One region of the Streptomyces sp. NPDC005302 genome, then DNA from elsewhere that is predicted to be linked to it. Evidence: riboswitches for the same ligand, from Rfam matches in the RefSeq annotation. Region 1 holds a riboswitch; each other region holds the start of a gene.
What was found. A riboswitch is a leader RNA that binds a small molecule or an ion and turns the genes downstream of it on or off. The one in region 1 is predicted to bind cyclic di-AMP.
Positions count from the first base shown of each region.

Region 2: linked by a shared signal. The riboswitch ahead of ABZT74_RS17700 (NlpC/P60 family protein) and the one ahead of ABZT74_RS26895 (LysM peptidoglycan-binding domain-containing protein) in region 1 are both predicted to bind cyclic di-AMP.
Region 3: linked by a shared signal. The riboswitch ahead of ABZT74_RS30735 (LysM peptidoglycan-binding domain-containing M23 family metallopeptidase) and the one ahead of ABZT74_RS26895 (LysM peptidoglycan-binding domain-containing protein) in region 1 are both predicted to bind cyclic di-AMP.
Region 4: linked by a shared signal. The riboswitch ahead of ABZT74_RS02335 (M23 family metallopeptidase) and the one ahead of ABZT74_RS26895 (LysM peptidoglycan-binding domain-containing protein) in region 1 are both predicted to bind cyclic di-AMP.

Region 1 is NZ_JBEXGN010000021.1:33,004-40,150, reverse strand. It holds gene ABZT74_RS26905 (FAD-dependent oxidoreductase) at 1-7, shown strand, start outside; gene ABZT74_RS26900 (HAD family hydrolase) at 295-1,104, shown strand; gene ABZT74_RS26895 (LysM peptidoglycan-binding domain-containing protein) at 1,357-2,085, opposite strand; cyclic di-AMP (ydaO/yuaA leader) riboswitch at 2,090-2,250, opposite strand; gene ABZT74_RS26890 (CocE/NonD family hydrolase) at 2,788-4,785, opposite strand; partial or broken gene ABZT74_RS26885 (oligopeptide:H+ symporter) at 4,796-5,819, opposite strand; gene ABZT74_RS26880 (polyprenyl synthetase family protein) at 6,162-7,147, shown strand, end outside.
Region 2 is NZ_JBEXGN010000010.1:198,644-205,790, forward strand. It holds gene ABZT74_RS17680 (hypothetical protein) at 1-258, opposite strand, end outside; gene ABZT74_RS17685 (DUF2306 domain-containing protein) at 391-1,566, opposite strand; gene ABZT74_RS17690 (PadR family transcriptional regulator) at 1,652-2,182, opposite strand; gene ABZT74_RS17695 (hypothetical protein) at 2,350-2,667, shown strand; gene ABZT74_RS17700 (NlpC/P60 family protein) at 2,734-4,155, opposite strand; cyclic di-AMP (ydaO/yuaA leader) riboswitch at 4,164-4,335, opposite strand; gene ABZT74_RS17705 (hypothetical protein) at 4,799-5,023, shown strand; gene ABZT74_RS17710 (alpha/beta fold hydrolase) at 5,068-5,814, opposite strand; gene ABZT74_RS17715 (hypothetical protein) at 6,266-6,439, opposite strand; gene ABZT74_RS17720 (beta-glucanase) at 6,587-7,147, opposite strand, start outside.
Region 3 is NZ_JBEXGN010000028.1:45,993-53,139, reverse strand. It holds gene ABZT74_RS30755 (MBL fold metallo-hydrolase) at 1-755, opposite strand, end outside; gene ABZT74_RS30750 (Glu/Leu/Phe/Val dehydrogenase dimerization domain-containing protein) at 1,106-2,284, shown strand; gene ABZT74_RS30745 (TetR family transcriptional regulator C-terminal domain-containing protein) at 2,334-2,954, shown strand; gene ABZT74_RS30740 (SGNH/GDSL hydrolase family protein) at 3,318-4,103, opposite strand; gene ABZT74_RS30735 (LysM peptidoglycan-binding domain-containing M23 family metallopeptidase) at 4,386-5,315, opposite strand; cyclic di-AMP (ydaO/yuaA leader) riboswitch at 5,320-5,477, opposite strand; gene ABZT74_RS30730 (alpha-galactosidase) at 5,778-7,147, opposite strand, start outside.
Region 4 is NZ_JBEXGN010000001.1:523,201-530,347, forward strand. It holds gene ABZT74_RS02330 (PP2C family protein-serine/threonine phosphatase) at 287-1,351, shown strand; cyclic di-AMP (ydaO/yuaA leader) riboswitch at 1,611-1,768, shown strand; gene ABZT74_RS02335 (M23 family metallopeptidase) at 1,780-2,817, shown strand; gene ABZT74_RS02340 (aldo/keto reductase) at 2,967-3,911, shown strand; gene ABZT74_RS02345 (PrsW family intramembrane metalloprotease) at 3,974-5,302, opposite strand; gene trmB (tRNA (guanosine(46)-N7)-methyltransferase TrmB) at 5,398-6,234, opposite strand; gene lhgO (L-2-hydroxyglutarate oxidase) at 6,345-7,147, opposite strand, start outside.

The DNA.
Region 1 (7,147 bases):
CGGGTGAGCCACCGGATCACTGGCCCCACCGGGCAACCCGTCCGTCAGGAATCCTCCGCGAGGGTCCGGGCGACCGGGTCGCCCGGTGGGGATCGGCGTTCCGGATCAGGGGTGTTGAGCCGTTGTGATCGTTCCTGTACGGGAAAGTCCGTCCGAGCGGAAGCGGGCCCTGCGTGATCCCAACCGGTCGCAACGCGCCTGCCACCGTACGGTGAACGGCGTTGCTGACGGGATACCGGACGTCGTCCGGTTCACGCCGGGCCGATGTGTCGTTCGATCCGTATTCTTCGGATCATGGCCGCTCCGACTGCATATTCACTCATCGCCACTGACCTGGACGGAACGCTGCTGCGCGGCGACGACACGCTCTCCGACCGGTCGCGGGCCGCGTTGGCGAAGGTGACCGCGTCGGGCGCCCAGCACCTGGTGGTGACGGGCCGTCCCGCGCCCCGCGTTCGACCGCTGCTCGACGAACTCGGCGGTGAGGGGCTGGCGGTGTGCGGTCAGGGCGCGCAGCTGTACGACGCGGGGACGGACCGGCTGCTGTGGTCGGTGACCCTGGACAGGGAGTTGGCGGAGACGGCACTCGGAAAGATCGAGGCGGAGGTCGGCCTGCTGTACGCGGCGGTGGACCAGGACGGCGTGGACGGGCTGACGCTCATCGAGCCGGGGTACGTGATGCCGCATCCCACTCTTCCGGCGGTGCGGGTGCGGCGGCGGGACGACCTGTGGGCCCAGCCGATCAGCAAGGTGCTGCTCCGCCATCCCTCCCTGTCCGACGACGAGTTGGCGTCGGCGGCCCGGGGAGTGGTCGGTTCGCTGGCGACGGTCACCATGTCGGGACCCGGGACCGTCGAACTCCAGCCATGCGGAGTGACCAAGGCCACCGGCCTCGCGCTCGCCGCGACCCACCTCGGCCTCACCCGGTCGGCGACGCTGGCCTTCGGGGACATGCCCAACGACATCCCGATGTTCGACTGGGCGGCGCACGGGGTCGCGATGGCCAACGCCCATCCGGAACTGAAGGCCGTGGCGGACGAGGTCACCCTCTCGAACGAGGAGGACGGGATCGCGGTGGTCCTGGAACGGATCTTCGGGTTCTAGGAGGGAGCCGGCCCGGGACTTCCGCCGTCGTCCCAGGCCGTGCCGTCAGCACTCCCGGTCCCGGGCGGGTGAGGCGTCGGGGCGCCGGACGCCGGGCGCGTCACCCTCAGGAAGGCGACCGCTCCGCGCACCCGGTCCGCCACCGTCCCACGGCACCGGTCGTTCCCGCCCGCGGGCCGGTACGCCACCGCCGGCGGACCCGAAGGTGCCGCCGGCCGGTGTCGTGCGGGGGCGCGGGGTGCGCCGGTGCGATCAGTAGGCGCCGTTGACGTTGTCGATCGAGCCGTACTTGTCGGCGGCGTAGTTGCAGGCGGCCGTGATGTTGGCGACCGGGTCGTAGGGGTCCATCGACGTGCCGGCCACGTGGTAGGCCTGGAACGTGGGGTCGATGACCTGCAGCAGGCCCTTCGAGGGGGTGCCCGCGACCGCGTTGGAGTCCCAGTTGTTGATGGCCTGGGGGTTGCCGGACGACTCACGCATCACGTTGCGGTGGATGCCGTCGTAGCTGCCCGGAATGCCTGCCTTGCCCATGATGTCCAGGGACTGCTTGATCCAGCCGTCCAGGTTGTTGGCGTACGTGGTGGCGGACGCCTGGGTGGCGGTGGTCTTGGCGGCCGTGGTCGCCTTGGCCGGAGCCTTCAGGGTCTTGGTGCCGACGGTCAGCGTGAGGCCCGTGCGGAGGTGGGCGGGGTTGTCGCCGATGACCGCGCGGTTCGCCGCGTACAGCTTCTGCCAGCCGCCGCTCGACGGGTACTTCTTCGCGATCTTGGTCAGGGTGTCCCCGGCCACCACCTTGTAGGTGACGAGCTGGACGTTCGGGACGACCGCGGTCTTGGCGGTCTTCGCGACCTGGGGGGTCGCGGCGTGGGCGCCGGTCGCGCTCATGAGCGGGAGGGCGAGGGCGAGTGCGCCCGTTCCGGCGGCGATCATTCCGCGGGTGATGAAGGTGGTCCGGCCGTGACGGTGCGTGCCTGCGGGCATGACGAAATGTCCTCTCCGACGCCTACGAGGTGAGCTGTCGGGTTCGGGCGGGAGATGCCCGGCCGCGCTGTTGGGCGCGGCTTCACCCCTAGCCGGTCCGGTCTCCCGGATCGGCGGCTTACCTGTGGTTCCCCCGCTCCTGCCGTGCGTGGGTGGGTGGGTTACCGGGCGGCGGCAGGATTAGGCGATCCGCTCGGTGCGACGAGAACGTATGCGACTGCACATGTCGGGAACAAGGCCTGATGTGGCGGTGAAGATCGCTTTTGCCTGTTTAGGGCGAGGGTGAAACGTCCGATTGCGCCGGAATTGAATCCTCAACTTGCCTTTGGCGAAGGGGGTGGCAAGGAGTGGGCAGCGGGTGATCCATTGGTTCTCGCGTGACTCAACTCACGCGCCCGGGGGTCATCAAGGCGGCATGCCGGGCAAGTCGGGCATTACGCCACCACTGTCCGGGGCGCGGAGAGTTCCGGGACGCCCGCCGGGCGGGCCGCACGGTGTGGGGGACGGGCGGGCCGCACGGCGTGCGGGACCGAGGCGGTGCCGGTGCCGGCGCGGGTGAACTGCGCCGCGTGGAGGCGGAGTTGACGACTCCCGGGCGGCTCACGGCCGAGTGGCCGGGCGGCCTCAGGCCAGATGCCGGGCGGCTCCAGGAAGGATGCCGGGCGGGGGCGGCCGGTGAACTGCCGTTCCCGCCCGCTTCCTTCAGCCCGCGGTGCGCGGGATGCGCTTCTCCCAGGTCCGGTGGAAGACGACCTCGTCGCCGTCCCGGCAGACGACCTCGTTCGAGGTGATGAAGTCCCGCGCGTCGCAGCTGATGACCGACGTCGTCTCGACGCGGGTGTCCCAGGGCAGGTCGGGGCGGTGCAGCCGGACCGTCCAGGTGGACCGGGCGCGGGCGGACAGCGGGTCCGACTCGTCGATCGTGTACGTCTCCCGCGCGTCCTCCGTGCACTCCAGGCCGTCGGGATACACGCGGGTGCCGCCGTAACGGGGATCCACGTCCAGACGCCAGGTGCCCGCGGCCACATCACGCAGGACCAGGCGCTCCGGGCGCGGCTCGTCGAGCGTCACCGGGACCACCACGCCGAGGGGCTCGGCCTCCTCCGCCTCCTCGAAGGTGATGGAGGGGTCCGACTCCCGCGTCCGTACCGGCAGTTCCAGGGTGCTGCCCTCGGGGTCCAGCGTGAATCCGGCCTCGGAGCCGGGCTGCGGCCAGACCCAGGGCCAGTACGCCGAGGAGACGCTCAGGCGGATGCGGTGGCCCGGAGGGAACGCGTAGCCGATGCCGTTCAGCTCGAACTCCACGTCCTCCGTGGTGCCCGGCTCCCAGGGAACGGCCTGGTCGCGGCCACGGCGCGCCGACAGGTTCAGGACGCCCCGGGTGACGAGCGTGGAGGCGCCGTCCGGGGTCACGTCGCACAGCCGGGCGATCACCTGGCCCCGGGCGGACGTCGACGTCAGCCGCAGGCGGACCCGGGGCCGGCCCAACACCCACGTCTCCTCCGGTACTTCGAACTCGAAGCAGACCGACCGGGCGTCCTCCTCGCGCTGGTCGGGCGGCAGGTCCGCGTCGTTCCCGAACGGGAAGAAGCGGCCGGCGTCGACGCCGGTGTGCTGCGGGGAGCGCACCAGGAGCGGGGCGCCCTGGAGCGCGTACGGGACGGGGGTCACCGACGGCGAGGGCCACGCGGGGTCGCCGACCCAGCGGCCGGGCAGCTCCTCGTACACGGTCGCCGGGGGATGCGCGTCCATCACGTAGGAGCGCAGCAGGGGGACGGCGAGCGCGCCCGAGTCCTCGTCCTTGAGCCAGTGGTCCCACCAGCGGAGCGTCTCCTGGAGGAAGCCGATCGCCGGACCCGGCGGCAGGCCCCGGTCGGGGTACTGGTGGGACCAGGGGCCGATGAGACCGCGTACGCGCTCCGGCGGCAGGTTCTCGACCAGGCGCAGCACGGTGTCGCGGTACGGGTCGTGCCAGCCGCCGACCGCGAGGACCGCCGCGCGGATGGCGCCGTAGTCCTCGCAGGCGCTGCCGTGCCGCCAGTAGGCGTCCCGGGTCTGGTGCGCCAGCCAGGTGTGGACGAACGGGTCGACGGCCTCCAGCCGCTCGGTCCACATGTCGCGCCACATCACCTCGCCGACGTGCACCGGGTCCGGCGGGCGGGCGACGAAGGCGAGCATGGTGGCCGCCCAGGCGTGCATGTCGACGGCGAGGACGGAACCTCCCGTGTAGTGCACGTCGTTGTCATAGCGGTCGTCCGTCGAGCAGACCGTGACGACCGCCTTGAGCGGCTCGGGTGCGAGGGCTGCGATCTGGAGGGAGTTGAAGCCGCCCCAGGAGATCCCGAACATGCCGACCCGGCCGGTGCACCAGGGCTGGGAGGCCAGCCACTCCACCACCGCGACCCCGTCGGCCAGCTCGGTCTCGGAGTACTCGTCGCCCGGCAGGCCCTCCGAGTTGCCGTGACCGCGCACGTCGACGCGGACGGAGGCGTAGCCGTGCCCGGCGTACCAGGGATGGCGCTGCCGGTCACGCGGTGCCGTCCAGTCGGTCAGCCGGTGCGGGAGGTACTCCAGGAGCGCCGGTACGGGCTCCTCCGTCACCGGGCGCCAGATCCGGGCGTACAGCCGGGTGCCGTCCGGGAGAGGGACGAGGACGTCCTCGTGAACGGTCTCGTAGGGGAAGGACGTACGGATGCGCATGCGGGTCACCTCAGTGGACGGGATGCATCGTGCGGCGGAGCCAGGGGGCGAGGGCCGTCACGGCCAGGCCCGCGGCCACCGCGATCGCGCCGTTGACGCCGAAGTAGGCGGGCTTGGAGACGTCGTCGTAGAGCTTCACCGTCTGGGCCTGGATGCCGTTGGCGAGCGCGAGCGACAGGAACCAGAGGGACATGGTCTGGCTGGGGAAGGCGGCGGGGGCGAGCTTGGTGGTCGCCGACATGCCGGACGTCTCCAGGAAGCGGTCCATGGTCAGCCGGCCGACGGAGGCGAACAGCACGGCGAGGACAGCGACGGCCAACAGTCCGAGGACGATCCCGCGGACGGCACGGCGCATGGTGTCCGGCGCGAGGGCGAATTCCGCGGACCGGGTGCGCCCGGCCAGGTGACGGCGGCCGGCCGCGTACTGGATCAGGCCGAATGTCATGCCGACGGCCGCCGCGGAGAAGCCCCGGTGCCGGCCCTCGTGGTCGCCGAGCCAGGCGGTGATCAGCGGGCCGGTGAAGGCGCCGATGTTGATCGCCATGTAGGAGGGGGCGAAACCGGCGTCGCGGCGCTCGTCGTCGGTCCGGTAGAGCTTGCCGACCATGGTGGCGACGTTCGGCTTGAGCAGGCCGGTCCCCGCGCTGATCAGGCCGAGGCCCGCCCAGGTCGCGGCGGCCGCCGGGACTGCCATGGCGTAGTGGCCGCAGGCGATCAGGACGCCGCCCCACAGGACCGCGCGGTAGGCGCCGAGCATCCGGTCGGCGAGCCGGCCGCCGGGGACGGAGACCAGGTGGACGAGCGTTCCGTAGGCCGCCGAGACCGACGCCGCGGTGCCCGGCGCCATGCCGAGCCCGCCGTGGGACACCGTGTCGGCGAAGGAGAGGACCAGGATCGCCTGCATGCCGAGGAACGAGAAGCGCTCCCAGACCTCCAGGCCGGACAGCGTGAGGAGCCCCCCTGGGCCGGCCGAAGAAGGCGGTGTCGTCGGCCGGGGGCGGGCCGGGCTCGGCCGCCACGGAGCTACGGGACACCGCCACCCTCTTCCGTGTACACCGGACCTTGGTACATGTCGTCGTATGTCGGCTTGTCTCAACTGATCATGAACATACCGTCGGCTCCCGGATACCGCCCGGGAGGAGGGGTACTCGCAGAGCCGGGCATACGGACGTGTATCCGTGTGTCCTACAGGTGTCATCGCCGCATTCCTCCCGGCGGAGTCGACTCGGCCGAGGGACGGTGGGCGCTCGTGGTGATCGAAACGTGACCGGATACGCTGACTTGAGTGATGGCAGCGACACATCGACAAACCGTGTCATCGACCGAATGATCGACCGAGTTCGCCATGTGATCGTCAGCAGACAGGAGAACCTCTCGTGACCGTCGTCGGGCCGTTCGGGCTGAGCGTGCGGGACCAGGCTCTCGAAGCCGATGTCCAGGCCGGATTGGCGGCTGTCGAGGAGGGTTTGCTCGAAGCCACCAAGAGCGAGGTCCCCTTCATCACGGAAGCCGCCCAGCACCTCGTGCGTGCCGGGGGGAAGCGGTTCAGGCCGCTGCTCGTGATGCTCGCAGCCCAGTTCGGTGATCCCTACGCGCCGGGTGTCGTGCCCTCGGCCGTGGTCGTCGAGCTGACCCATCTCGCCACGCTGTACCACGACGACGTGATGGACGAGGCAGAGGTCAGGCGCGGTGTCGACAGCGCGAACGCCCGCTGGGGCAACTCGGTGGCCGTCCTCACCGGAGACTTCCTCTTCGCCCGCGCCTCGTACATCCTGGCCGACCTCGGGCCCGACGCCGTCCGCATCCAGGCCGAGGCGTTCGAGCGGCTGGTGACCGGCCAGATCCTGGAGACCGCGGGGCCGCGCGACGGCCGGGACCCGGTCGACCACTACCTCGACGTGCTGAGCGGCAAGACCGGCTCGCTGGTCGCCGTCGCGTGCCGCTTCGGGGCCATGATGTCGGGCGCCGACGAGACGGTCGTCGACGTGCTGACGCAGTACGGCGAGCGCCTCGGCGTCGCCTTCCAGCTCGCGGACGACGTCCTCGACATCGCCTCCGAGTCGCACGAGTCGGGCAAGACCCCGGGGACCGACCTGCGCGAGGGCATCCCCACGCTGCCGGTGCTGCGGCTGCGGGAGCGCGCGGAGCGGCTGGGCCTCGCCGAGGACATCGCGCTGTGCGAGCTGCTGGACTCCGACCTGACGGACGACGCGCGGCACGCGGAGGCGCTGACCCGGCTGCGGGAGCACCCCGCGCTGGAGCAGGCCCGCCGGGACACGGTGCGGTACGCGGAGGACGCGCGCTCCGCGCTGGCCCCGCTGCCCGAGTGCGACGCCAAGGCCGCGCTGGTCGAGCTGGCGGA
Region 2 (7,147 bases), on a different contig from region 1:
CACCACGGCCACGGCGGTGGCCAGCATCGCCACACCCGCGGTGAGCGGCCGTCCGCCCCCGGCCGGAGGCGCGGCGGCACGTTCCGCGTCGTTGCCCGGAGCCTCGCGCACTGCGGCCGCCGGGGCCGGCTCCGCCACGGCGGGCGGTTCCGCCGCCGCCGTGTCGCCGGCCGCGCCGGTCGGATCCGCAGGGGATCGCGCGGTCCGCGGGTCTTCCTCGGTGTCGTCGTGCGGGGGCAGGTCGGATGCGTCGGCCATGGGATTCCGTTCCGGACGGGGTCGATGACGAAGTGGTCGGGCCGGACGGGCGTCGGGGACGGCTCAGGGCCGGGCCCGGCGGACACGCGGGTCCCGTTCCGGTGCGTACGGCGGGCGGTGTGCGGTGTGCCGCTAGGAGACGGGTGAGGTGAGGGGGGTGGCCGTGACGCGAGCGGGTGCGGCCCGCTTGAGGACCTCCCGGGCGTACATGACGCGCAGGCTGACCACCAGGGTCGCCGTGGTCGCCAGCGCGCCGCAGCCGATCGCCGCTCCCGCGGAGACCGCCGTGAGCCGGTCGAGGCCCAGCGTCCGCTCGAAGAGCGGAGCGGCGGCGGCCGACAGCACCGGCGCCAGACACAGGGCCGTCCAGTGCAGGCGCCACTCCTCCCGGGCCCAGAGGCGGCCTTCACGACCGGTGCGCAGGGCGCAGGAGGCCATGACCGCGTAGGTGACGGCGTACGGCAGGAGATACGCGAGCAGCAGCCGGCGTCCTGGGGCGCCGAAATCCAGGGAGGAGCGGACGATCCAGGCGAGGGCGGCAGCTCCGGCGAGATGGGCGACGGCCAGGACCGGCAGCGGGGCCCACGACCGGGACATGCCGGCGATCTTGCGGCGCCGGTCCAGGGAACGCGAGGCGATCAGGGCGCCGAAGGCCACCACCGAGCCGAGGTGCATGGTGGCCGCGCGGTTGATCTCCGCCATGGAGAGGCCGGGCATGATCATGGGCAGGCCGCCCCACTCGAACCGCAGCAGGGGTGCCGTCAGGAGGAACCCGTAGCAGAGGAGCATCCAGCGCTGGTGCAGGTCCGGGTGGCCGGCGACGGCGGCGAGCACGCCCAACGTCACGCTCAGGACGGTGCCCACCAGGATGGTGGCGAGCACGATCCAGAAGGCGGCCCCGCTGAACGCGTCCGCGGGCGCGGTCCGCGCCAGGTACAGCGCGGCGCCGGCCATCGACGCGTAGACGGTGACCGCGAAGACCACCCCGAGGGCGCGGTGCAGGCGGGTCCGCCGACGCACGGCGGTGAGCACCTGCGCGGGACCGAGGAGCATGAGCAGGCCGCCGAGGACAGAGTGCACGATCAGCGGGACGAGGCTGTGGCGGTACGGCTCGATCCGGGTGGCCAGGGCGTCCGCGACATAGCGGGGCGAGACCACCCGCCCGAGGATCCATTCGCCGAACGCCGGGGCGCCGGGGCGCGCGTACGGCCACAGCTCGGTCATCGCGACGGGCGCGTATCCCACGCACACGGCCGAGACGGCGATGACGGCTATCCGGCGCCATGTGGTGCCCGTCGGACGACGCACGGCGGCTCCCTGTTCGTGGTCGCGACCCGACCATCAATAGTCTCGTTTGGACTATCGAGACGGTAGGGCCGCCCGGGCGCCGGGGTCAACGGTCCGTCGCGTCCTCGTCCCGCCGCTGCACCCATGTCCAGAAGTCGACCATCATCCGCTCGTACCGGATGCCGAACTCCAGGGCGTCGCGCTGTCCACGGGTCAGCAGTTCCCCCACGCTCTCCGCGAGCTCCTCGTAGTCGCCGAGGGTCCGCCGGTGCTCGCCGAGCTGTACGGGACCGAGGAGATCGGGCCGTCCGCCGAACCAGAGCTTGAGGATGCCGCGTTCGCGCGCCTCGACCGGGACGAAGGCGGTGTCGTCCAGCCAGTCGCGCAGCGCGGCCCTGCCCTCGTCGGTCAGCGTGAGCACCCGGCGGTTGCGTCCGCTCTCCTGGCGCACCTGCGACAACAGGCCGGCCTCCAGGAGGCGGTCGCACTGCGCGTAGACCTGGGCGTGCGGAACGGACCAGAAGGGCGCCACCGTGCGCGCCGCCTCGCCCTTGACGTCGTACGCGCTGGCCTCGCCGAGCTTGTCGATGACGCCGAGCACGAGGAACGAGGCGGTGGTCAACCGAGCATCAGCCATGAGTCCGACCGTATCGCCACCCGAACACCGCACGGCACACACGTGACCACGCCGCGAAGGGCGCCCGACGCGAAGAAGCCGCGGGTGGCCGTCACAATGCGGGGTATACGGGCGATCACATTGCCGACCGCACCCAGGCCCGCGGGGCACGCACGCGAGGAGTTCCTGTGACCACCTACGTCATCACCGTTCCCGGGACGTTCGTCCACGGCGTCTCGGACGCCTCCCGCGCAGACGTGGAACGCAGGCTGCGCCCTCAGGACCCGCAGAACACGGACCTGGGCGAGACCGAGGAGCTGAGCCTGCTCACCGTGGACGAGAACCACACGTTCTCGGTCCGGCTGGAGGTCGAGGCGGCGGACCGGCGGACCGCCGAGGCGGAGGCCGTTCGGCTCGTCTCCGGCGCGCTGCGCGAGAGCGGCCTGTCCGAGAACGACGCTCCACTGGGACCGGCCGCCGTCACGGGAATCGACAGCGAGTTCTGATTCCGGCGAGGCCGGGGAGTCCGAGGGTCCGGTCGGCCGCGGGATGCCCGCGGCCGACCCCGCCGCTCAGACCGGCCGTACGACGCTGTGGATCGCCGCCTGCCCGGCGTGCTGGACGGACTCCTCGGTGATCCGCCCCCCGGGGCTGGGCGCGTGGACCATCATGCCGTCGCCGACGTAGAGGCCCACGTGGCTCAGGTCCCCGTGGAAGAAGACCAGGTCGCCCGGCTGGACACCCGCCAGGGCGATCGCCGGTCCGATCCGCGCCTGGTCGGACGTCGACCGCGGAAGCAGCACACCGGCGCTGCGCCAGGCGGCCTGGGTCAGGCCGGAGGGGTCGTACGAACCAGGCCCGGACGCTCCCCACACGCACGGCCTGCCGACCTGCGCGCGGGCGAACGCCACGGCCTCGGCGGCCCGGGTGTCGTACCCGGTGACCGGCGGCGCCACGACGGCGGCGATGCTTCCGGTGTCGAAGCCGGGGTTCGGGCCGGCGGACCAGGGAGCCCCGGGCGCGGGCTCGTTCACGGGCGCCGGCCACGGGCGCCGGCTGTCGTCGACGGCCGGGGCGGACCACGGCTCCCGCACCGGCGGGTACTCGACCGCCGCGACCGGAAGCGGGGCGCTCGCCACCTGCGGGTGCCCGGCCTCCACGGCCGGCCAGGCGGCACTCGCCACCGACGCGTACGCGTACGTGGCGGCCGGCACGGGCACGTTCTCCGCCGGCCAGTACGGGGCCGCCGGGACGGCCGTCTCCACGGCGGGCGGTTCCACGGACGGGTACGGGACCGGCGCCTCGACGCTCCGCAGCGCGTTGTGCCGGGTCAGCAGGTCCTGCGCGGCGGCCAGTTTGCGCCGGGCTCGGTCCTTGCGGAAACGCGGGGAGGACGCATCCGAGGCGGGCGCGGGTGCCGACACCACGGGGAGGGGTCCGGTGGCCCTGGAGCCGCTGTCCGGCACGGCGAGGGCGCGCCCGGTCGTCGGCTCGGACGCCGGGCCCGCGGTCAGTTCGAGAACGGGGCGCGCGGTGAGTTCCGCGACGGGTGCCGCGGTGAGTTCCGCGACCGGGCCCGCCGCCAGTTCCCGTACGGGCGCCGCCGTCAACTCGGCGACGGCGCGCGCGCCTTGGGCGGGGAGTTCGGGGCGTCCCGCAGCTCCACCGGGCCGGCCTGCCTCACGCCCGCGGTCGGGCTGCCGGTCGACGGGCAGGACGGCCGCGACCGTGGGTCCGAGCCGGGAGCGCGCCCCGTCGAACCACTGGCGCATCAGGTCGCTCTGGGCGGTGTCGATCCCTCCGCGCTCGTCCCCGGCCGGGCGCTGGTCGATGAGCCTCCGGGCCACGGCGCGCCGGTCGCCCTGGCGTGAGGAGAGGCCCGCCAGAGCGCGGGTGGCGTTGAAGTTGCCGGTGTCGTCCTCGGCCCGGTCGTAGAGGGATGCGAGCCGTCGGCGGACTTCGTCGCCACTGGGCTGGGTGCGTTCCGGCGCCATGGGGATGGCACTCCTTCCGTCGTCCGCCTACCGGGTTAGCTGTCGGGTTCGGGCGGACGGTTCCGGAAGGTATGCCCTACGGCCTGTGCCTCGTAAGGCGGTTGGCCGATTCACCCCAGGTTCGGTGGGTCCCCGGCTCCGGCTGCCACGAGGGCGGGCCGGACTCGGCGGAGGCCGCACCGCCCGGCGAGCTTTCGCCGGAGGGAGTCGGGCGGCCTGGTCGTCAACTTAGCCATGTTGTGACCCCCGTGTGAAGATCCACGTCCCAGATGTCCGATACATTTTCGTGACCTTCATCGCATCGCCCCGCTCTGCGACGACGGGAGCACACCCCGTGCGCGAATCGGCCGTCGGGACAACCGCGTTCGACTGCGGGCCCCGTCCGCGAGTCCGCCTTCGCCCAGGTCCGTTCACCAAGTCTCCACAGCGGACCGGGGCTTCGGGTGGGCCCGGAACGGGCCATTCGGGGTGCGAACAGAACTGGCGTTCCCTGACGGCTCGTTCGACATCGGCGGCTGTCGATGGTCACGCCGTGACCGGTTCTGGCCGACCCGGCCGGATGACCACCGCGTCGGCTTCGCGGCCCTAACGTCGAGGCAAGGAAGGCCCGCGGAAGGCCCTGAGAGCGAGTCGAGGTCCCCACGTGCACGATGCACCGATCTACGCCCAACTGATCTCCGAACGCGGCGACATACCGACACTCGTCCGGAGCGAAGCCAGGCGGCTGCAGCGCGACTTCGAGTGGATCCTCAGCTGGGATCCGTCCACGGGCGGTCCGCTTCCCGGGTCCGCCCCGCGCGTGACGGCCGGCTCGCGTCGTTCCTTCGCCCCCGGCCCCGATCCCGCGGACCGGCTGGACTCCGTCTAGAGGCTGGCCGGCGGGGGCCGCCTCGTGCGGGGCGGGACGCGGTCCTAGAGGACGCCGGGTTCGCCGTTCGGCCCCTCGGCGGGAAGCCGTCCGTCCGGGCCGTCGGCCCGGGACACCAGAGCGGCGACCGCCGAGCCCGTGGCCTCGTGCCAGGTCCGCGCGCGCCGCAGCATCGCGTGGTCGCCGCCCGCGACCCGTACGGCGCTCGCGGAGGAGCCCTCCTTCGCGGCCCGGCGCACCAGGGCGAAGGACGCCGCGGGCTCGGTGATCCGGTCCCGGTCGCCGTGCAGCACGATCACCCGCTTGTCCCGCAGATGCGCCACCGGCTCGCCCTGCGGGCACCAGGGCGCGAGGGCGACCACGGCCCGGACCTGGGGCGCGGCCGCGGCGCGCAGCGCGGCACGGCCGCCCATCGAGTGGCCGACCAGTACCACCGGCACGTCTCCCACCAGCTCCGTGAGCTCGGTGAGCGCCCGGTGTACGTCGGTGACCGGATCGGCGGCGGCTCCGTTCCAGCCCCGTACGCGGTAGCGCACCTGCCCGACGAAGACGTCCTCGTCCGGCACGGCCCGCGTGACGGAGCCCACGAAGGGCCGCATACGCAGCCCGGAGACATGCCAGGGCCGGGAGGGAGCCAGGCTGTCCGCCCTGCCCCCGTGCAGGATCAGCACCGCGGCCCGCGTCGGTCCCGCGTTCTCGCCGGTGAGCCGGTGCGGCACCAGCGCCGTCAGTGCCCGGGCCGCCCCGGGACGCTGTCCGTCACGGGCGGACATCCGCGCAGAGCCTCGCATGACACCTCTTCACCGTCAGAGCGTTCTCGACGCCTCACCCTAGGCCGACGAGCGATTGTGCCGCCGGTCACTGGATATCCGTAGCCGAGGCGACGACGGTTTGGTGCGGCCTCCGCCCGTCGGAGCAGGGACACGCAGGCACCCGTGCGGGCCCGGCCGTCGCGACGTCACGAGCGGTCGCCGAGGATAGCGCGAGCGTCACGGACGGCGGCACGACTCCGGCGGAGCCGCCGTGCCGGAGCCGTCCCGTCGCGCGCGAGGAGCCGGGTGCCGGATACGCACGCGGCCCGCCGCGGATCGACCCCGGGTGGACCCGCCTCCGGTCGTCCCTGTCCAGCTCGACCGGAGGCGGGTGGCAGGGGGAACTACCGCTCCCCCACGTCGTCCGGGCCGTGTGCGGTCGCGAGAGCGGGACGAGTGCGGGCGTTCGAGGCGGGCCGTTCACACGGTCTCACTCGGCTCCCCCGGGACGGGTGCCGTAGCCGCCGCGCCACTCCTGGTAGAGCCGCCACAGACGCTCGGCGTTCGGGCAGCGGCCCGACTCCCGCCGACACGTGCGGCAACTGCCCACGTGACCGATGTACGCGGCCTCGGGAGACTCTCGCCCCGGTTGCGGATTCGTCATGGCCCTCGGCACCTGTCGGTGCGACGCGCACGAACGCGACGTCGCTACTGATGCCGTACTTCCGCGCCACACCGCCCGCCGGATGCACTCGCCCGGGCCCAATGTCGTTCTGGGTCAACCGACTTCGTCCACGGCGGCCCCGCTGGGTCAGTCGAGCAGGCGGACGTCCACCGCCACCCCGTCCGGCTCGTCGGACCCGGGCCTGCGGACGATCAGGCCGTCCACCGCGAAGTCCATCTCGGAGACGTCGGGAGCGGGCGGCGGGTGGTAACGCCCGCCGCACACCGACAGGTTGACGATGAGATACGCCTCCCAGTGCCTGCCCACGCCGCGCCGGTCGGCGAAGGCCCGGACGCCGTTCACCCACCACACGACGTGGTGCGCGCCGAACTCGACGACGAGATCCACCCACGCCCCGGGCCGAACCGCCTCATCACGGTAGTAGTGATGGGTTTCCCGGACGTGGTTGGAGAGTTCGAGCAGGTCGGGGTTGTCGGGGTGGTACTCGAAGACGTCGATCTCCTGGCCGCCGTCCCGCCACGTCCAGATGGCCGGCCACGCGCCGAGGGCCGTGGGCAGTCTGACCCGGGCCTCCAGCACGTCCCCCGTGCGGACCATGAACGCGTCCTCGCTGCCCTCGGTGGTGAGGAGCCCCGCGTCCCACGCCCCGTCGGAGCGGCGGGTGGCACGGAAGACCCCCGTTCGGCA
Region 3 (7,147 bases), on a different contig from region 1:
GTGTCACCGCTGTGGTAGATCCGGTGGGCGTCGCCCTCGACGACCCAGGAGGCCCACAGCGTCTGCTGGATGTTGCGCAGACCCCGGCCGCAGAAGTGCCGGGCCGGCGTGGCCGTCAGGGTGATCCCGCCGACCTTGGCCGACTCGTTCCAGTCCAGCTCGCGCAGCCGGTCCGCAGAGACGCCCCAGCGCTCCAGATGGGCGCCGACGCCGAGCGGGACGGCGAACACCGTGTCCGTGCCGGCCAGGGCCTTGATCGTGGGCATGTCGAGGTGGTCGTAGTGGTCGTGGGAGATCACCACGACGTCGACCGGGCCGAGCGCGGCCAGCGGCAGGGGCACCGGGTGCAGCCGCTTGGGGCCGGCGAAGGCGAAGGGGGAACAGCGCTCGCCCCAGACGGGGTCGAAGAGCACACGGTGCCCGTCGATCTCGGCGAGGACGCTGGAATGCCCCATCCAGGTGAGCCGCAGACCGGTCGCGGCGGGCCTGGCCAGGTCGGCGACCGTCGTCGGGTGCACGGGGACGGTCCCCGCCGGGGAGCGGTTCAGGCGCTCCTCCTTGCGGAAGAAGACCTTCGCGAACTCCAGCATCGAGCCGTCGGGGCGGGTCCGGGCGGTCTCCGGGTTCTGGAAGACGCCGTCCGCGAAGTTCGGTGATCTGAGCATGCGCTCCATGCGCGCACCACCGGGATCCGCGCCGAAGGCGGCGGGCCGCAGCGAGCGGAGCCCGGAGCTCAGGGTACGGAATCCGGTCACGGGTACCTCCAGAAGGAGTCGGTCAGGGTTTCATTATGGTCGTCGCCTCTGACGGCGCCGCGTCGCCCCGGTCACGACGCGATGTCCGTCAGTCCGGGCCTGTGTCTGCTCAACCCCGGCACGGACCCGCTTCTTCCGTCCGGGGGGAGAACGTTTCCACCGCCACGGCCCGGCGGACGGCACCGCCGCCCGGCCCGACGCCCGACCGCCGGGCACCCTAGCGCGTTGACAGGACGCCGCACCGGTTTCGATACTGAACAGTGATTCAGTACTGATCCGGGATTCCCGTGCGGAAGCACCACCCCCTTCACCCGCGCACCACCGTGACAGCCGTTCCCCGAGGAGACCCGATGACCACCCCCCTCATGTCGCTCACCTGGACGGACCACGTCACCGGCCGCCAGGGCTTCCTCGTCGTCGACCGTCTCGTCCGCGGCGTCGCGAGCGGGGGCCTGCGGATGCGGCCCGGCTGCACGCTGGAGGAGGTCACCGGCCTCGCCCGGGGCATGACCATGAAGGAGGCGCTGCACTACGACCCGGACGGCCGGTACGTCCCGCTGGGCGGCGCCAAGGGCGGCATCGACTGCGATCCCCAGGACCCGGGGGCGCAGGGCCTGCTCGTGCGCTACCTGCGGGCGATGCGTCCGTACATCGAGTCCTTCTGGACGACCGGCGAGGATCTCGGCCTCTCCCAGGACCTGGTCGACCGGGCGGCCGAGGAGGCCGGGCTCGTCTCGTCCATCCAGGCGGTCTACGCGCTCCTCGACGACGAGACGGCGGCCCGGCGACGGCTCGCGGACGCGTTCGCGGTCGAGGTCGACGGCATCGGCCTCGACGAACTGGCCGGCGGCTGCGGCGTCGCCGAGTCGGTGCTCGCCGCGCTGGACCGGGCGGGGGTCGCCCACGCGGGGACGCGGGTCGCCGTCCAGGGGCTCGGCACGATGGGCGGGGCCACGGCACGGTTCCTCACCCGCGCCGGCCTGAAGGTGGTGGCCGTCGCCGACGTCAAGGGGACGCTCGCGAACCCGGACGGCCTCGACGTCGAGGCACTGCTCGCGGCACGGGACGCGTACGGGACCGTCGACCGCGCCGCGCTGCGCCCCGGCGACCGTGAACTCCCGGGCGACGCCTGGCTGTCCGTCGACGCGGAGGTCCTGGTGCCCGCCGCGGTCTCGTACGCCGTCGACACCGCGAACCAGGCCGGCATCAGGGCGCGTTGGGTGGTCGAGGCGGCCAACATGCCGGTCCTGGCGGACGCGGAGGAGCTGCTGGCGGCTCGCGGGGTCGTCGTCCTGCCGGACGTGGTGGTCAACTCCGGTACGAACGCCTGGTGGTGGTGGACGCTCTTCGGCGACATCGGCGCCGACGCGGACGAGGCGTTCGCCCACATCCGCCGCTCCATGCGCGCCCTGATCGACCAGACGCTCGCCCGCGCGGAGGCCGAGGGGACGACACCGCGGGCCGCCGCGCACGCCATCGTCACCGACCGGCTGCCGGTCATCGCGGAGCGGTTCGGCTGGTACCGATGACGCGAACTCGTGTCCGACCGCAGGGGGCCGCGCTGTGTAGGGTTGCCGCGTGGCGAGAGTGCGGTTGAGCGTGGCGGAGCGGCGCGAGGAGTTGCTGCGGGCCGCAGTGGAACAGATCGAGGCGCGGGGCGTGGCGGCGGTACGGATCGCCGACGTGGCCTCGTCCCTCGGTGTCAGCAACGCGCTCGTCCTGTACCACTTCTCGACGAAGGAGAAGCTGGTCGCGGCGGCGTTCACCTACGCGGCCGAGGACGACCTCGCCCACCTGCGCAAACTGCTCGGCCGCCGCACGACCGCGCTGCGGCGTCTGCGGACCGCCGTCCGCTGGTACGCCCCCACCGGCCAGGCCAAGGGCTGGCGCCTGTGGATCGAGGGCTGGGCGGCCGCACTGCGCGAGCCGGCCCTGCTGGAGGTCACCCGCGACCTCGACCGCCAGTGGAAGGCGGCCCTCACCGAAGTGATCGCCGAGGGCGTCGCCGCGGGCGAGTTCCACTGCCCCGACCCGGTCGGCACGGCCCTGCGCCTCACCGCCCTCCTCGACGGCCTGGCCGTCCAGATGACCGCCTACGGCGGCACGGTCTCCCGAGCCCGGACCCAGCAATGGGCGGACGAGGCCCTGGCCCGCGAACTGGGCCTGGAGAGGGCCGAGTTGGTGGCAGGCGTGCGATAAGGCTCCGAAGCGGGGCTGTTCGTAGCCACCTGTGCTCGCCAACGTCGGGTCGTCGGCCTCACGCACCCCGGGAGCTCTCGTGGCCATCACGAAGTACGCCTTCGACGCACAGTTGCACCGTGAGGGAACGGTGGGGAGGCGGGGCGGCTGTTCGTGGCACGGCGTGAACGACTTTGCGGAACATCCGACCAGCAGCTACCGGACGCCGAACGGGATGATGGCCGCGTGCCCGCGCGCCGAGCGCCAGATCGAAGATCTCTACGGGCAGCCGACCCGTCGCCACCAGGGACACCTTCGGAGTTCGCCGACAAGTCGGCCCCGGGCCCAAGGGACCCGGGGCGCGGTGAACGGGGTGGTTCCCGGTCAGGCGACCGACTCGATGCGCGTCTTGATGTCGTCCGGGGAGAGCGCGCCCTTGGCGGCCACGTGATCGCCGGAGGACTCGCCGCGCAGGCGCCGGCCGATCCACGGGACGAGGTACTCACGGGCCCAGTGGATGTTGTCGCGTCGCACCTCGAAGGTGCCCCGCGGCGGCAGCGGCGGCCAGGGCTGGTCCGGGTCCACCGGCACCTCCAGGCCGAGCACCTGACCGGCGCGCAGCGCCACCCGGGTGTGCCCCTCGGGCGAGAGGTGCAGCCGGTCACCGTCCCAGGCGCGCCGGTCCTGGATCGTCTTGAGCGACCACAGGTCGAGGACCGGACACCCGTAGCGGTCCGCGATGGCCCGCACATGGCCGTTGTACGTGGCGATCTTGCCGCGCAGATGCCTGAGCACGGGCACGCCACGGGTGTCGAAGCCGGTGGTCACCATGACCTTGCCGACGGCTGAGGTGAGGTCGGCGACGGCTCGCTCGAAGCGCTCCGCGACCTCGTCGGGGTCGGTGCCGGGCCGGATGATGTCGTTGCCGCCCGCGGAGAAGGAGACCAGGTCCGGGCCGAGCTCCTTGGCACGTACGAGCTGCGTCTCGACGATCTGGTCGAGCAGTCTCCCGCGCACCGCGAGGTTGGTGTAGTCGAAGTCGCCTTCGGGTCGCCGGTCCGCCAGCAGAACCGCGAAGCGGTCCGCCCAGCCGACGAAGGCCCCGTCCGGCCCCAGGTCGCCGACGCCCTCGGTGAAGCTGTCCCCCACCGCCACGTACGACCCGATCACTGATCTGTCGTCACTCTTCGCATCGTCTGCCACGTCGGCCCATGATTCACCTTCCGATGTGAGCTACGCGACCGTAGGGAAGGGTTGACGAACGGTGAGATAAGCCACTCGTCAAGTAATGGTCAACCATGGAATAAGGCTCTCGCCATGGCTGTTGAGGCAGCCGCTGCGACCAGTGGTCCCGGCGGACACGGCGAACACCGAAGGCCGGACCCCGGGGATCATGGGGTCCGGCCTTCGGAGGCAGGCCTGCCGTCAGGAGCAGGTCGGGCGGAGGCGGTGTCAGCCGACGGCGACACCGTGCGAGCGCAGGTACGCGACCGGGTCGATGTCCGAGCCGTAGTCGGGCGTGGTGCGGACCTCGAAGTGCAGGTGCGGTCCGGTGACGTTGCCGGTCGCGCCGGAGAGGCCGATCTGCTGGCCCTCGGTCACGGTCTGGCCGGCCGAGACGGACAGGGACGACATGTGGGCGTACTGCGAGTACCGGCCGTCGGCGTGCTGGATGACGACCTGGTTGCCGTAGGCGCCGCCCCAGCCCGCGGAGACGACGGTGCCAGCGGCGATGGACTTGATGGTGGTGCCGGTCGGGACGACGAAGTCCGTGCCGGTGTGGTAGCCGCTGGACCACATGCTGCCCGCCACCTTGTAGTTGGTGCCGATGGTGGCGCCGTCCACGGGGAGGGTGTAGCCCGAACTGCTGCTGGTGGCGGCCGTCTTGGTGACCGTGCTCGCCGTGTCGGCCTTCGCGGCCGCGGGCTTGGCGGCGGCCGGCTTGGCGGCGGAGGGCTTGGCGGCGGAGGGCTTGGCGGCGGAGGGCTTCGCCGGCGCCGAGGCCTGCGGGGCGACGGCCTTCGCGCCGAGGGTCAGCTTCAGACCCGGGTGGATCAGCGACGGGTCGCTGCCGATGGCGGAGCGGTTGTCCGAGTAGATCTTCTTCCAGCCGCCGCTGACGTGCTGGACGTCGGCGATCTTGGCGAGATAGTCGCCGGCCTTCACCGCGTACGTCTTCGACGTGCCGGCCTTCGCGGCTGCCGGGGCGACGGACGCGGACTTCTCCGTGTGCTGCGCGACGGCGGCGGCCGGGGTCGCGGCGTGGGCGCCGGTGGCTCCCATCAGCGGCAGCGCGAGTGCGGCGCCACCGGTTCCGACCACGGCGATCGAGCGAGTGAGACGCAGGGACTTGGGACGGCGGTGCTTACCCTTCGCGGGCATGGCGATTTCCTCTCCGGCGCCTGCGAGGTGAGCTGTCGGGTGCGGGCTGGAGATGCCCGGCCACGCGGCTGCATGGCTGTACCCCTAGCCTGTTCCGGAGACCGGACCAGGCGCGGAACCTGTGGGTCCCCCGCTCCTGCCGTGTACGGGTGAGTGCGGATTCCGGGCGGCGGCAGGATTGGGCGTCCGTCCGGATTGAGGCAGAACGTAAGCGAGATGCGAGCACGCCGACAACTGTGTGCGGATTCTGTGTGCTCGCCTTTCTTGATCCATGAGGAATTCGCCGTCACCCTCCGTGGAATGACGATCTTTCCGGGCTTTCAATCCGCCCGGAAACAAAGGCCGGTCACGAATCCCCGACGGCAACACATCGTCACGAATATGACGCTGCTCACGCGACCCGACTCACGGCACCTTATTCCAGGGCCAGTTGTAATGAAGGCACCATTTCGGGCAGAACAGTCAGATGCGACGCAGCCGGATAACCGTCGCATCGAGATCGCCCCGCAGTCCGGCGTCCAGGCCGTGGTGCAGCAACACCGCACCCCGGTGCACTTCGCCCGTTCCGACCCATTCGTACACACCCATCGGGTCGAGTCCGCGCAACCTGAGCGGGGCGGGCCGCACTCCGTGGTGCTGCGCCTGGAGCCAGGCGAGGACCACGGCCTCGTCGCCGAGCACGTACTGGACGGCGCTCAGGCCACCCTCCGGGGGCCGCAGCCGGTAGAGGTCACCCTGCTGCACGACCGGCCGGATCTCCTTGTAGAGCTCCACCCAGTCCCGCGCCTCCGCCAGCTCCTCCGCACTCCACGTGGTGAGGTCGCCGCCGACACCGAGGACCCCGGCCATCGAGCTCACGAAGCGGAAGCGCAACGAGCTGACCCGGCCGTTGAGCAGGTTGTTGGGGCTGTCCGTGACCCAGGCGGCCATGATCCGGGCCGGATGGATCTGACTGAACCCGTGCTGGATGGCGAGCCGGTCGAGCGGGTCGGTGTTGTCCGAGGTCCACACCTGGTCGGTACGGGCCATCACGCCGAGGTCGATCCGGCCGCCGCCACCGGAGCACGACTCGAAGGCGACGCCGGGGTGCGCGGCGCGCAGCCGGTCCAGGAGGGCGTAGAAGGCCTCGACGTGGGCGACCCAGAGCTTCTGCGGATAGCGCTCGCCGGGCCAGCCGGCGTCCGTGAAGGAACGATTGAAGTCCCATTTCACGTAGTCGATCGGCGCTCCGGAGAGCAGGGTGTCGAGCCGCTCCCAGAGGTACTCCTGAACGTCGGGCCGAGCGAGGTTCAGTATGAGCTGATTACGGAATTCCGTCCTGGTTCGTCCGGACTGGTACTGCACCCAGTCGGGATGCGCGCGGTAGAGGTCGCTGTCGGGGTTGACCATCTCGGGCTCGACCCAGATGCCGAACTGCATGCCGAGGGCGTGCACGTCGTCGGCGAGCGGCTTGAGCCCGGCGGGGAAGCGGTCCGGGTTGGGCGTCCAGTCCCCGAGTCCGGCGTGGGCGTCGGTGCGGGCCCCGAACCAGCCGTCGTCGACCACGAACAGCTCGACGCCCATCGCGGACGCGCGTCGCGCGAGCGCCCGCTGCTGCTCCTCCGCGATGTCGAAGGTGGTGGCCTCCCAGGAATTGAACAGCACCGGGCGGTCCCGCTCCGCGTCCGGGACGACGTACGCCCGCTGGTAGGCGTGCCAGGTCCTGCTCGCGCCGCCGAACCCGCCGTCGCTCCAGAGCCCGGCGAAGACGGGCGTCGTGAAGGTCTCCCCCGGCCCGAGGCACAGCAGCCCGGAGTCGTCGTGTCCCGCCCCGCCGGTGATCTGCACGCGCG
Region 4 (7,147 bases), on a different contig from region 1:
CTCCTCCTTCGTTTCGCGGCGTCGCTCCGTCGTCCCGTTCCCGGGTTCACCCCGCAGGGCGGCGGAATCCCTCGGTCGGGCCACACCGGTCGCCCACCGCCCCCGCGCCGGGTCTGCTGGACCTGTGGGTCAGCCAGGAGGTGAGGAGCGGACCGGAGAACTCGACGCCCGGGCCGACCGCCCGCCCCCCGGTGATCCGCGGGCGCCGGGGGTCGCCGGCGCTTCGGGTGCGTCCGGACCCGCGGGCGATCCCGGAACCGGTCCGGCGCGATGGCGCACGGGCCGGATGTCCTCCGCGCGCGCCCTCGTGCGAGCCCTGCCCGTGCTGCTGGTCGTCGGCGGGACCTTCTACGACTACTTCACGCCGGGCGAGTTCACCGCCGCCCCCCTCTTCACGGCCGCCACCCTGGTCGCCGCGCCCCTCTACTCGCTGCGCGGCACCGTCCTCACCGGCGCCGCCGCCGTCGGCGCGCTGATCCTCGTGCACCTGCGCCTCGGCATCGTCCTGCGGATCGACGCGGTCACCGAGGTCGTCACCGTCGCCACGGCGGCCGTCCTGGGCATCCTCATCAACATCCTCGTCCGGCGCAGCGACGAGCGGCTCGCCTCCGTCTGGGAGATCGCCGAGTTCGCGCAGCGGGCCGTGCTGCCCGAACCCCAGGCACGGATCGACGGCCTCGACGTCGCCGCGCGCTACGAGGCGGCCCAGGCGGACGCGTCCATCGGCGGGGACCTGTACGCGGTGCAGGACACCCCGTACGGCGTGCGGCTGGTCGTCGGGGACGTACGCGGCAAGGGGATGACGGCGGTCGCCGCCGTCGCCGTGGTCATCGGCGCGTTCCGGGAGGCGGCGGAGCAGGAGACGACCCTGGAGGCGGTCGCGCAGCGGCTGGAGCGGGCGCTGAAGCGCGAGGGCACCCGGCGCGACAACCTCGACGCCGTCGAGGGGTTCACGACGGCGGTCCTCGCGGAGATCCCGCACGACGAGGAGATCGTCCGCATCGTCAACCGCGGGCATCCGCCGCCCCTGATGCTGCATCCCGACGGGACGCTCGTCCCGCTCACCGGCGGGCCCGCCGCGCTGCCCCTGGGGATGAGCGACCTGGCCGTGACCCCCGACCTGGCCGTACCCGCCCGTTTTCCCACGGGGGCGATCCTGCTGCTCCACACCGACGGGCTGTCCGAGGCCCGGGACGTGCGCGGGGAGTTCTACGATCCGGCCGCGCGGCTGGCCGGGCGGGTCTTCCCGGGGCCCGACGCGCTGCTGAACAGCCTCGCCGACGAGGTGCGGCGGCACACGGGCGGCGCCCTCAGCGACGACATGGCACTGCTCGCCGTCCGGCATGGTTGACGGCCCTCGTAGGCTCCTCTCCCGACCGTTGTCACGAGGGGTGACCGAACCGTGCCCCTCCGCATAACGACTGACGCACCGTCAAAGAAATCCGTGTCGACGGGATGAGGCCAACTCGCCCGTTTTTCATCGCCCATGACCCCAAAGTCCTGGCCAAAAAGCGTTAACGATCAGGCTGAACAGCTTGGAATCAGGTGGCCAGGTCTATTAACGTTCGATAACGCAGCGCGGTCGTCCCAGCCGTCACAAGAGATGGCTCCGTGCGCACGCGCCGAATCCCGCAAGGGAACCGGGGAACCACCAACTTGGGGTGAATCGAGCGTATTCCGCCGTGGCAGCACGGTCGGTTTACGCGCGTAGGAGACCTTCCTGCTCCGAACCCGTCAGCTAACCCGGTAGGCGAGAAGGAAGGAAAGGAGTGCGCCCACGTGGCGTCCAACCGGCCTGCTCAGCCAACCTCGTTCGCACCGAATGACACACAGTCCTTCGGCTTCGCCTACGGCAAGGACGAGGGACCCTGGGAGGAGTGGAATCCCACCGAGGATTCCGTCCGTCCCGTTCGTGGCCGGCACCGCGTGGGAAAGCAGCGCGGCGGAGGACTCGCCCGCAGCTCCACGGTCCTCGGTGTAGGCGTCATAGCCGCCGTCGGCGCCGGTGGCATGGCCACCGCGGCGCCCGGCAAGGCGCCCGTCTCGATCTCGCTGCCCGACCTGTCCTCGGTCACCCACTCGGCCAAGGCCCTGATCGGTGACGGCGCGGAGACCCCCAAGGGCTCCACGACTCCGCTCACCGGCGCGGGACTGACCACCGCCGACACCGCCCAGGGCAGCACGGACGCCGGTGAGGCCCTGCGGGCCCGCATCATGCAGCAGGCCGAGTCGCAGCAGAACCAGGTCGACAGCGCCGCCCAGGCGGCCGCCGAGACCGCCGCCGCCAAGCAGGCCGTCGCGCTCGCCACCAAGCAGCAGGACGACGCGAAGTCCAAGGCGGACGCCGCGAAGAAGAAGGCGGAGGACGAGGCCAAGGCGAAGGCGGAGGCCGAGCGTCTCGCCGAGCTCGCCAAGAGCTACTCGCTGCCGACCTCCTCCTACACCCTGACCTCGCGCTTCGGCGAGGCCGGCGCCCTGTGGTCCTCCGGCTACCACACGGGTCTCGACTTCGCCGCGCCCACCGGCACGCTGATCAAGGCCATCCACAGCGCGACCGTCACCGAGGCGGGCTGGGCCGGCTCGTACGGCTACCGCACGATCCTCACCCTCGACGACGGCACCGAGCTGTGGTTCTGCCACCAGTCGTCGATCAGCGTCAGCGCCGGCCAGAAGGTCGCCACGGGCGACGTCATCGGCCGCGTGGGCGCGACGGGCAACGTCACCGGGCCGCACCTCCACCTGGAGGTCCACCCCGGCGGTGCCGCCACCGGCATCGACCCGATGGCGTGGCTCCAGGGCAAGGGCCTCAACCCCTGACCCTTACGGACTGCCGACCGGCCGGCTCGCGGGGACTCCCGCGGCCGGCCGGTTTCGCGCCCGCGAGTGCGAGTGCGAGTGCGGGAGCGCCGGGCCCGTGTGGGGTGCATGTGGAATACAGGCATCCGGTGCGGGCGTTGAAACAGCCCATGACTTACCTTCGCAAGCTCGGCTCCTCCGACCTCGAGGTCTTCCCGCTCTCGCTGGGCGGCAACGTCTTCGGATGGACGGCGGACGAGACCCGGTCCTTCGCCGTCCTCGACGCCTACGCGGCCGCCGGCGGCAACTTCCTCGACACGGCCGACTCGTACTCGTCGTGGGTCGACGGCAACGAGGGCGGCGAGTCCGAGACCATCATCGGCAAGTGGCTGAAGGCCCGCGGCAACCGCGCGGACATCGTCGTCGCGACCAAGGTCAGCCAGCACCCCGCCTTCCCGGGGCTCTCGGGCGCCAACATCAAGGCCGCCGCCGACGCGTCGCTGCGGCGCCTGGGCACCGACCACATCGACCTCTACTACACCCACTTCGACAAGACCGAGGTGCCGGTCGACGAGATCATCGGCGCGCTCGACGAGCTGGTGAAGGCCGGCAAGGTGCGGCACATCGCCGCGTCCAACATCTCCCCGGAGCGGCTCCAGGAGTCCCTGGAGTTCTCCGACCGCGAGGGACTCGCCCGCTACGTCGCGCTCCAGCCGCAGTACAACCTGGTCTCGCGCGACACCTACGAGGGCCCGCTGCGGGACGTCGCCTCCCGCGCCGGACTGGCCGCCGTCCCGTACTTCGCGCTCGCCGCGGGCTTCCTCACCGGCAAGTACCGTCCGGGCGCGACCGTCGACTCGCCCCGCGCCGCGGGTGCGTCCAAGCACCTGGAGACGGAACGCGGCCGGCGGGTCCTCACCGCGCTCGACGAGATCGCCGAGGCCCACAACGCGGCCGTGCCGACCGTCGCCCTCGCCTGGCTCGCCGCCCAGCCGACCGTCGCCGCGCCGATCGCCTCCGCCCGGACCGTGGAGCAGCTCCCGGCCCTGCTGGGTGTCGCGGACCTGTCCCTGACGGACGCGGAACTGTCGCGCCTGACCCGCGCGTCGGCGTGACCCGCGCCTGAGCCGGACCCCGGCCCCCGTACCGGCGAGGTGCCGCCTCGCGCGGGCGGGGGCTACGAACGGTAGGGGTTGTACGCGGGATACGGCACCGGCGGCGCGTACGGCTGGGCCGGTGGCGCGGCGTACCCGTAGCCGTGCGCGGGCCAGGGGGGCGGTGCGGGGAGCGGGGAGGTGGCGCGGGCCGCGTAGGCGAGGGAGGGGCGGGCGATCTCCCGGCGTCGCCACAGTTCGTGCAGCAGCTCGCGTTCCCGTACGACGAAGTCGGCGCCCGCGCGGCCCCGGCGCCCCCGGTGGCGCAGGAACGCCAGCGAGGTCGCGTACGCCTCGTACTCGGCGACCGAGCGGGCCGCGGCCTTCCCCCAGTGATGGCCGGCGTACTCGCGGGCGAGCCGCCGGGCCCGCATCGAGCCGAGGACGTAGGGCTCGGCGGTGCCGAGCCAGCCCGCGGTGGTGTAGGCGGGCAGTTCCGTGTGCACGGTGCGCAGCTCGCGCTGCCGGGTCCAGACGGCCAGCCAGGTCAGCAGCCCGAACGCGGGCACCATGAAGGCCGCGTAGACCGCGAAGAAGCCGTACTCCCCGAAGTCCGACGAGCTGTTCCACACCGAGTGCATCCCCATCGCGAGCAGCAGCCCGCCGAACGGGACCAGCACGCGGCGCACGTGCTGGCGCTCGGCGGACAGGGCCGCGACGCCGAAGCCGATGCCCGTCAGCACGGTGAACAGGGGATGCGCGAAGGGCGACATCACCACGCGGACGAAGAACGTCGCGGCGGTGACGGAGGACAGTCCGCTGCCCCCGCTGAGCCGGTCGGTGCCGAAGGCCGTGCCGAGATAGAGGATGTTCTCGGTGAACGCGAAGCCGGTCGCGGTGACCCCCGCTATGACCACGCCGTCGACGATCCCGGTGAAGTCCCGTCTGCGGAACAGGAAGACCAGCAGGACGGCGGCCGCCTTCGCCGACTCCTCCACGACGGGGGCTATGACGGTCGCGCCGAGGGTGTCGGCGCTGGAGGGGTCCGCGGTCGCGGTCGCTATCCACCGCGTGGCGAAGCTGTTGGCGACGATCGCTATGAGCGCGGCCGCGCAGGCCCCCCAGGCGAACGAGAAGACCAGGTTGCGCCAGGGGCCCGGCTCGACCCGGTCCAGCCACCGGAACGCGGCCATGAGCAGCGGCACCGGGAACACGGCGAGACCGAGACCGACCAGGAAGCCCTCGGTTCCCGTCTGTTCGCGGACGAGCGCGAGGATGACGAGACCGGACAGCGCCAGCAGCGTGATCAGTGCTCCGTACCGGACCCATCTCCGCTGCCACCAGTGCGGATGGCGCAGCGCATGCCCGGCGGGGACGCCGGGCCGCGGGGGGTACGGGGGACTGATGGCCACGGCATTGACCCTAACGAGGGAGGGCGCGGCTCGCGACGGTGGCCGGAGTCGTCCTGGTGTACGAGATCCCGGGGTGCCGGAGGGCCGTGCGAGGGTCAGGCGTCCGGGGCGTGCTGGTCTCGGTGCTGTACGCGCCGGAAGAGGAGGTCGTTCACCACATGACCCTTGTCCAGTCCCTGGCCCTCGAAACGGGTCAGCGGCCGGAACTCGGGACGCGGCGCGAAACCGCCGTCGGGCAGCGTGTTCTCGAAGTCGGGGTGGGCGCTCAGGACTTCGAGCATCTGTTCGGCGTACGGTTCCCAGTCGGTCGCGCAGTGCACCAGGGCGCCCGGCTTGAGACGGGTCGCGGCCAGGTCCAGGAACTCCGGCTGGATCAGCCGCCGCTTGTGGTGCCGCTTCTTGGGCCAGGGGTCGGGGAAGTAGACCCGCAGGCCGTTCAGGGACGCGGGCGGGAGCATCTCGCGGAGCAGGATGATCGCGTCGCCGTTCGCGACCCGGATGTTGTTCAGGCCGCTGCGCTCCGCGAGGCCCAGCAGGTTCCCCTGGCCGGGGGTGTGCACGTCGACGGCGAGGATTCCGGTCTCCTGGTCCTCGGCCGCCATCTGGGCGGTGGCCTCACCCATGCCGAAGCCGATCTCCAGCACGACGGGCAGGTCGGCCCCGAACAGCTCCGTCAGGTCGAGCGTGCGCTGTCCGTCGATGTCCAGCCCCCACTTGGGCCACAGACGCTGCAAGGCCTCGCCCTGGCCGGTCGTCACCCGGCTCCGGCGCGGCTGGAAGCTCCGGATCCGCCGCTCGAAGTGTGATCCGGCGGGGTCGGGCTGCGGGCCGTCGGGGAAGCGGGGCTCGCGCTCGGAGCGGTGGCGACGCGGCGAGCCGTCCTCGGAGGAGGCGGGCCGGGTCTCTTCGGAGGAGTCGAGGAAGTCAGACACAGTGCGGTCGATTTTACGGGGGGTCGCGGCGGGGCGTGTCCGGGCCGGGAGCGCCCCGACCGGTCCGGGCCGGTCCGCGGGAGACGCGGCCTGCCGAAAGGCGCTCCCGCTCAGCTCGCCGCGAGGGCCGCCAGGGCCCGGCGGGCGACCTCGCGGCCGATCGGGAGGGAGGCCGTGGCAGCGGGGGACGGCGCGTTCAGGACGTGCACTGTGCGCGGGCCCTCCTTGATCAGGAAGTCGTCGACCAGGGTGCCGTCCCGCAGGACGGCCTGGGCACGAACGCCGGCCGCGGCGGGCAGCAGGTCGTCCGGGGTCACCGCGGGCAGCAGCCGGCGGACCGCCTCGGTGAACGCCGCCTTCGACACCGAACGCCGCAGCTCCCCCGCGCCGTATCTCCAGTGGCGGCGCGCCATCCGCCAGGAACCCGGCCAGGACAGCGTCGCGCCCAGCTCCCGGGGGCGGACGACTCCCCATCCGTATCCCTCGCGGGCGAGGGCGGGCACCGCGTTCGGGCCGACGTGGACGCTGCCGTCGATGCCCCGGGTGAGATGGACGCCGAGGAAGGGGAAGGCGGGGTCGGGCACCGGATACACCAGGCCGCGCACCAGCTCCGGTCGCGCCAGGGTGAAGTACTCGCCGCGGAAGGGCACGATCCGCATCCCCGGGTCGTCGCCCGTCAGGCGGGCCGTCTCGTCGCAGTGCAGTCCCGCGCAGTTCACGAGGACCCGACCGCGGACGATCGTGCCGTCGGCCGTGCGGACGGCGGCGCCGAGGTCGGGGCGCCGGTCGATCCGCACGACGTCGGCGCCGTACCGGATGTCCGCGCCGGAGGCCTCCGCGAGCTGCCGGGCCACCGCCACGTAGTCGCAGACGCCGGTGGTGCCGACGTGGATCGCGGCGAGGCCGCGCACCT